DNA from 2 places in the Mycobacterium shinjukuense genome. Region 1 is predicted to be linked to the other one. Evidence: riboswitches for the same ligand, from Rfam matches in the RefSeq annotation. Region 1 holds a riboswitch; the other holds the start of a gene.
What was found. Region 1 has a riboswitch for glycine ahead of gcvP (aminomethyl-transferring glycine dehydrogenase). Riboswitches for the same ligand answer to the same signal wherever they lie in the genome.

Region 1 (3,407 bases):
ACGCGGCGTTGGTGCCGTGCGCGCTGGACGGGATCAGACAGACGTCGCGGTGCGGCTCTCCCCGGCTGGCGTGGTACTCGTGGATCGCCAGCAGGCCGGCGTACTCCCCCTGCGAGCCCGCGTTGGGCTGCAGCGAGACCGCCTCGTAGCCGGTGATGTGCACCAGCCAGCTCTCCAGGTCGGCGATCAGCTTGCGCAGCCCCGGGGTGTCGGCCGCCGGCGCAAACGGATGCTGACGCCCGAATTCCGGCCAGGTGATGGACGCCATCTCGGCGGCGGCGTTGAGTTTCATGGTGCATGAGCCAAGCGGAATCATGCTGCGGTCCAAGGCGATATCCTTGTCGGCCAGCGCCCGCAGGTAGCGCATCATCGACGTCTCGGTGCGGTACCGGGTGAACGCGGGATGCGTCAGGAACTCCGATGTGCGCGTCTCGATATCGGTGCCAACAGCCTTGCCGGCCCGCCCGGTGGCCGCCACACCGAATGCTTGCAGAACGATCGCCACGTGGGCGTCGGTGGTGGCCTCGTCGCAGGCCACCGACACGTGGTCGGCGTCGACCCGCCACAGGTTGACGCCGTGGGCCTTAGCGGCGGCCAGCACCTCGTCGGCACGACCGGGCACCCGGGCCAACACCGTGTCGAAGTACGTGTCGTGCACCAACGCATCGCCCAGCGCGGCGGCAATGGTATCGGCGTGGGAATGCACCCGACGCGCGATGGCGATCAACCCGTCGGCGCCGTGATAACTGGCATACATCGCGGCCATCACCGCCAATAGCACCTGCGCGGTGCAGATGTTGCTGGTCGCCTTGTCGCGGCGGATGTGCTGCTCGCGGGTCTGCAACGCCAGCCGGTACGCCGGGGTGCCGTCGCTGTCCACGGACACCCCGACCAGCCGTCCCGGCAACTGCCGGGCATGGTTGGCGCGCACCGCCAGGTAGCCGGCGTGCGGGCCGCCGAATCCCATTGGCACACCAAATCGTTGGGTCGTCCCGAACGCGACGTCGGCCCCGATTTCACCGGGCGGTGTGATCAGCGTCAGCGCCAACAGGTCGGCGCCGATGGCGACCAACGCGCCGCGCTGGTGGGCCTGCTCCACCACAGCGGTCCAGTCGGTGATCCGGCCGCTGGCCCCGGGCAGCTGGGTGATGACGCCGAAGAAATCGCCGTCGGGCAGGCCATCCCGCAGGTCGGCGGTGACGATCTCGATGCCGAGCGGCTTGGCGCGGGTGGCCAGCACCGCGGCGGTCTGGGTGAACACGTCGACGTCGACGGCCAGCCGGTGGGCCGGGCCGCGGGCCGCGCGGTGCATCAGTGCCATGGCTTCGGCGGCCGCGGTGCCCTCGTCGAGCATCGACGCGTTGGCGATCTCCAGGCCGGTGAGATCGGTGACCAGGGTCTGGAAGTTCAGCAAGGCTTCCAGCCGGCCCTGGCTGATCTCGGGCTGATACGGCGTGTAGGCGGTGTACCAGGCGGGGTTCTCCAGGATGTTGCGCACCAGCACCGGCGGCGTGAACGTGTCGTAGTAGCCCTGCCCGATCATCGACACCGCGACGGTGTTGCTGTCGGCCAGCTCCCGCAGCTCGGCGAGCACCTCGGCTTCGGTGGCCGGCGGCGGCAGCCGGTCCAGACCCGGGGCGACACCGGCGTCGGTGAGGGTATCGAGGATGCCCGTCGGGACCGCCTTCGCTGCCAGCTCGTCGAGCGAGTTCACCCCGATCACCGCGAGCATGGTTGCGACGGCCTGAGCGTCCAGGCCGATGTGCCGGTCTGCGAACGTCGAAGGGGACACGGTGAACTCCTGACAGAAGCAGAGGTCTGGCGGCCCTCTCCCTCTGTCTTCACCTGTCGCCAGGCGCCTGAGAGATTCGGCGACCTGTTCCACCGGGTCGCCTTTCCCCATCGGCGGGTGGGGACCGCCACCGGTCGCCACCGCTTTCCAGAGGCATCATGGTCTCGCGCGGTCCGGGTGCCTGAGAGGTTGACGGAGAGGTGTTGCTCCTTCGGCGTCCGTAGCTGGCGGCCACAGAACTCTCCCGCGTGAGGTGCGATGCGTGCCCCAGTTTACTCGGCCGGCTAACCGATCTTGCGGTCACGCTGCTTGCGCCGGCTCGCCAGTTCGTCTTCCGGGGCGGCAATCGACTCGCCGCCGTCGGCGCGCTCCCCGCGGAACTCGGCGATGACACCGGTCAGCTCGCGCATCGCGCCAGACACGGCGATGCCGAACACCCCCTGCCCACCCTGCAAGAGGTCGACGACTTCCTCGGCCGACGTGCACTCGTATACCGTGGTGCCGTCGGAGAACAGGGTGATGTTGGCCAGATCCTGGACGCCGCGCTGGCGCAGATGGTCGACGGCAACCCGGATGTTGTGCAGCGAGATGCCGGTGTCCAGCAGCCGCTTGACGATCTTGAGAACCAGGATGTCCTTGAACGAGTACAGCCGCTGGCTGCCAGAGCCGGCCGCGCTGCGGATCGACGGGACCACCAGCGACGTGCGTGCCCAGTAGTCCAACTGGCGGTAGGTGATGCCGGCGATTTGGCACGCACTCGGCCCGCGGTAGCCGACCAGCTCGTCGGGCACGGAATCGTCGGGAAACAGTCCCGGCTGCACGTGTTCGCCGGGTGCGGGGCCGCCGGTAACGCTGCCGCCGACGCTGCCATCGGCGGTCGTGGCGGCCGCGTGGTCGGCAAGGTCTAGCTGTTCTTGACGTGGCCGCTCGCCCACGGTGCTTCCTCTCGCCGATCGCGCTCTTGTCACTAGCTGCTGCACTAGCGTGCGTCACTGGCTGCTCAACAGCCGCGTTTGCTCAGGTCCGAGTGCTATGGAGCATACGCCGTTTCACACCGACCGTACCCCCGGTACTTACCAAGTCATCACTAGAGTATGAGGGTTCCCAGCCCTCGTGGGCGCTATCCGTGAGGCGTGTCGAGATCGCAATGTGTGAGATGAGACGCACCCGTGACGTTGACGAGCGCCCTCACAGCCCGCCGTGCCGGCGCGCATCGTCGACGAGCTACGAGCTAGGTGGCTTTGAAGTCGTCGGGTGACACGCTGTCGAGAAACTCCTTGAACTTCTCCACCTCGTCCTCGCGAACACCGCCGCCGGCCTCCTCGTCGCTTTCGTCGGGGATCAACAGACCGGCCTGGGCGAGCACGGCCTCCTCGACGTAGATGGGAACGCCGACCCTGAGCGCGATCGCCACCGAGTCGGAGGGCCGGGCCGACACCTTGATATTGCGGTCGAAGATCAAATCCGCGTAGAACGTGCCTTCCTGCAAGTCGACGATGCGCACTTCCTTGAGCGAATGCCCAAGTGCAGCAATGACATCCCTGATCAGATCGTGCGTCAGCGGACGCGGTGGTTCGACGCCCTGCTGCTCCAGCGCGATGGCGGCCGCCTCCGA
Region 2 (3,407 bases), 2.1 Mb from region 1:
CGCCCCAGCAGGGCCTCGGTCGGGGCGTTGACCACGTGGAGCACATTCTGTTCGGCGTCGTGAACCCCGGTGAGCAGGTGTTGTTGGGCGTTGGCCAGTGCCTGGCTAGGGTTGTGGACCACGTCGATCAGATGGTGCGCCGCGTTGGCCGCCTCGGTGGCAACGTACGAAGCCCCAGCATTGCTCAGCGTCTGCACGAAATGGTCGTGAAATAAACCCACTTGGGCGCTAATAACCTGATAATCCTGCGCATGCGCGGATAACAGCGCCGCGATTGCTGCCGACACCTCGTCCTCGGCGGCGGCGACCACATTCGTCGTGTAGGCCGCGGCTGCCACGTTGGCCGAGTCGATTGCCGAACGTATACCCGCCAATTCCGTTGCCCCGGCCACTAGGAATTCCGGCAGAGTGATCACAAATGCCATTTCCCGTCCTCCGAAACGTCCTTTGCTGCAGCGCGTGCGCGTTGGTCAGCGCCAGCGTCTGACCACGAAACTAACTTGCCCGATGCGATTGGCGGTCGCTGACTCCGTGCGATTCAATACGTAAATACGTAAATGACATTAGGTCTAGCCGGCTTTCGGTAAAGGTTCGATGATCATGAAACTCACAGGTTATAGTGGGTTGTCGCCGGGCGAGGTAGTCTGGATCGTGCAAGTGTTGAAGGTTGTATTGTCGCCAAAGACGGCAAGCCGGCGGCGCGCCCACCTGGGAATGCGGAATTCACCATTTATTCGCATTCTCGGAGCCCGAAAATAGCGGCTTTGTCATCGGTGATAGCGGGCTCTGACGGCGGTCCCGGCGCTGTACCGGGTCACCAATCGCTCGCTTCGCGGCGACCGTGGTCCTGGTCTGTGGGTTGGTCGCGGCCGTCGACGCGGTCCGGGTGCACTGCCCCCCGGGCCACATCGCGATCCCGACATGGGCGCTGTTGCTGTTGCCGGGCGTTTTCGGCCGTGCCTACCGCCATCAGCCACAGGCTGCCCGTGCCGCACAAGCACCCACCCGCCACGCGCTCGACGTCGGTGAGCCACGGCGGACACGTGACAAGACCGCGCTTGGTGTGTATCTTGAGTCCCCGACACAACTGAACCGCCGTTGAAGCGTTGCGGGAGAACCTCGATATCGAGGCGCCGTAGGAGCAATCTCCTCCCCGGGAATCTCTCAGGCCCCAGTACCGCACCGCCAAGGCAACTCTGGAGACAAGGACCGGTCAGCACGACCGACCTTACCGAAGGTGTACGGCCCCGCCAGCATGCGCGGCCACAGACTCTCAGGTTTCAGGACAGAGCGGGGAGGGAGCGACCAGCCCGGTGCCGTCGGGCTCACTGAAACCGGAGTTGCCCCTTGTCCGAGATGCGTGTTCAGGTCCCCAGCTGCCTAGCCGGGCCGGCGAGCTTTGCGCCCCGCCACATCGGAGCCGACCCTGCCGCGGTTGCGCACATGCTCGCCACGGTCGGCTATGCCAGCCTCGACGACCTTGTCGAGGCCGCCATCCCGGCGCAGATCCGCGACACCGCGCCGATGGCCTTGCCCGCGGCCCGCACCGAGCGGCAGGTGCTGGCCGATCTGGCCTCGATCGCCGCGCGCAACATCGTTCAGGTGTCGATGATCGGGCAGGGCTATTTCCCCTGCGTGACACCGGAAGTGTTGCGCCGCAATCTCATCGAATCACCGGCCTGGTACACCTCCTACACCCCGTACCAGCCGGAGATATCCCAGGGTCGCCTGGAAGCGTTGCTGACCTTCCAGACCATGATCGGAGACCTCACCGGACTGCCCGTGGCCGGCGCCTCGCTGCTCGACGAGGCCACCGCCGTCGTGGAGGCGATGCTGCTGATGCGCCGGTCCAACAAGAACCGGTCGGCGCGGCTCCTGGTCGACAGCGACTGCTTCCCGCAGACCCTGTCGGTGCTTCGGACGCGCGCCGCGGCGGTGGACATCGACGTCGACATCGTGGACGTGGACAAGCTTTCGGCGGATTTGCCCTCCGGTGATTTCTTCGGGATCGTGCTGCAATCACCCGGCGCCAGCGGAGCGGTGCGAGACCTGGGCGCCCTGATCGCCGCGGCAAAAGCCCGCGGGGCGATGACCACGGTGGCCGCCGACCCGCTGTCGCTGACGCTGCTGACGCCCCCGGGCGAACTGGGCGCCGACATCGCCGTGGGCTCGGCGCAACGGTTCGGGGTTCCGCTGTACTTCGGCGGGCCGCACGCCGGGTACCTGGCCGTGCGCAACGGCCTGGAACGCGCGTTGCCGGGCCGGCTGGTCGGGGTGTCCCAGGACGTCAACGGTGCCCCGGCCTACCGCCTGGCATTACAGGCTCGCGAACAACACATCCGCCGCGACAAGGCCACCAGCAACATCTGCACCGCGCAGGCGCTGGTGGCCAACCTCGCCGCCATGTACGCGGTGTACCACGGCCCAGAAGGATTGCGCCACATTGCCTCTCGAGTGCACGCGCACGCGGTGTCGCTGGCGGCCAGTCTGCGCTGCGCCGGATACACCGTGGTGCACGAACGATTCTTCGACACGGTGCTGGTGGCGGTCCCCGGACGGGCCCGCGACATCGCAGCGCGTGCCTACGAACTGGGCGTCAACCTGCGGATTGCCGACGCCGATCACATCGGGATCAGCTGCGACGAGACCACCACCACCGACATCATCGCGCTGGTGCTCATGGCCTTTGGTGTGGAGCGCATTGCACCGGGGCTCTCCGGGCTCGACCCGAAGCTGCTCAGAAAGACGCCCTACCTGCAGCACCGGGTGTTTCACGAACACCGCTCCGAGACCGCGATGATGCGCTACCTGCGCACCCTGTCGGATCGCGATCTGGCGTTGGACCGCACCATGATCCCGTTGGGGTCATGCACCATGAAGCTGAATTCCGCGGTGGAGATGGCGCCGATCAGCTGGTCCGGCTTCGCCGCGATCCACCCGCACGCCCCGGCTGAGCAAACGGGCGGCTATCACAAACTGATCACCGATCTGGAACGCTGGCTGGCCGAAATCACCGGCTATGACCAGGTGTCGGTGCAACCCAATGCGGGTTCACAGGGTGAGCTCGCCGGGCTGCTGGCCATCCGGGCCTACCACGCCAGCCGCGGCGAACACCGGCGACGGATATGTCTGATTCCGCAGTCGGCCCACGGCACCAACGCCGCTTCGGCGGTGCTGGCCGGCATGCGGGTGGTCGTGGTGGCCACCGCCGCCGACGGCGCCATCGACCTCGCCGACCTGCGGGCCAAGCTCGCCGCCCACGGCGCGGAGCTGGCGGCGATCATGCTCACCTACCCGTCCACCCACGGCGTTTACGAGGCCGATATCACCACGGTGTGCGATCTGGTGCACGACGCGGGTGGGCAAGTTTACCTCGACGGCGCCAACCTCAACGCGCTCGTCGGGGT

Region 2: linked by a shared signal. The riboswitch ahead of gcvP (aminomethyl-transferring glycine dehydrogenase) and the one ahead of gcvP (aminomethyl-transferring glycine dehydrogenase) in region 1 are both predicted to bind glycine.

The regions. Positions count from the first base shown of each region.
Region 1 covers NZ_AP022575.1:1,507,069-1,510,475, forward strand. The annotation lists gene gcvP (aminomethyl-transferring glycine dehydrogenase) at 1-1,792, opposite strand, end outside; glycine riboswitch at 1,826-1,951, opposite strand; glycine riboswitch at 1,952-2,049, opposite strand; gene G6N20_RS06765 (MerR family transcriptional regulator) at 2,077-2,727, opposite strand; gene G6N20_RS06770 (bifunctional nuclease family protein) at 3,024-3,407, opposite strand, start outside.
Region 2 covers NZ_AP022575.1:3,949,375-3,952,781, reverse strand. The annotation lists gene G6N20_RS21475 (PE family protein) at 1-425, opposite strand, end outside; glycine riboswitch at 1,100-1,190, shown strand; glycine riboswitch at 1,192-1,299, shown strand; gene gcvP (aminomethyl-transferring glycine dehydrogenase) at 1,357-3,407, shown strand, end outside.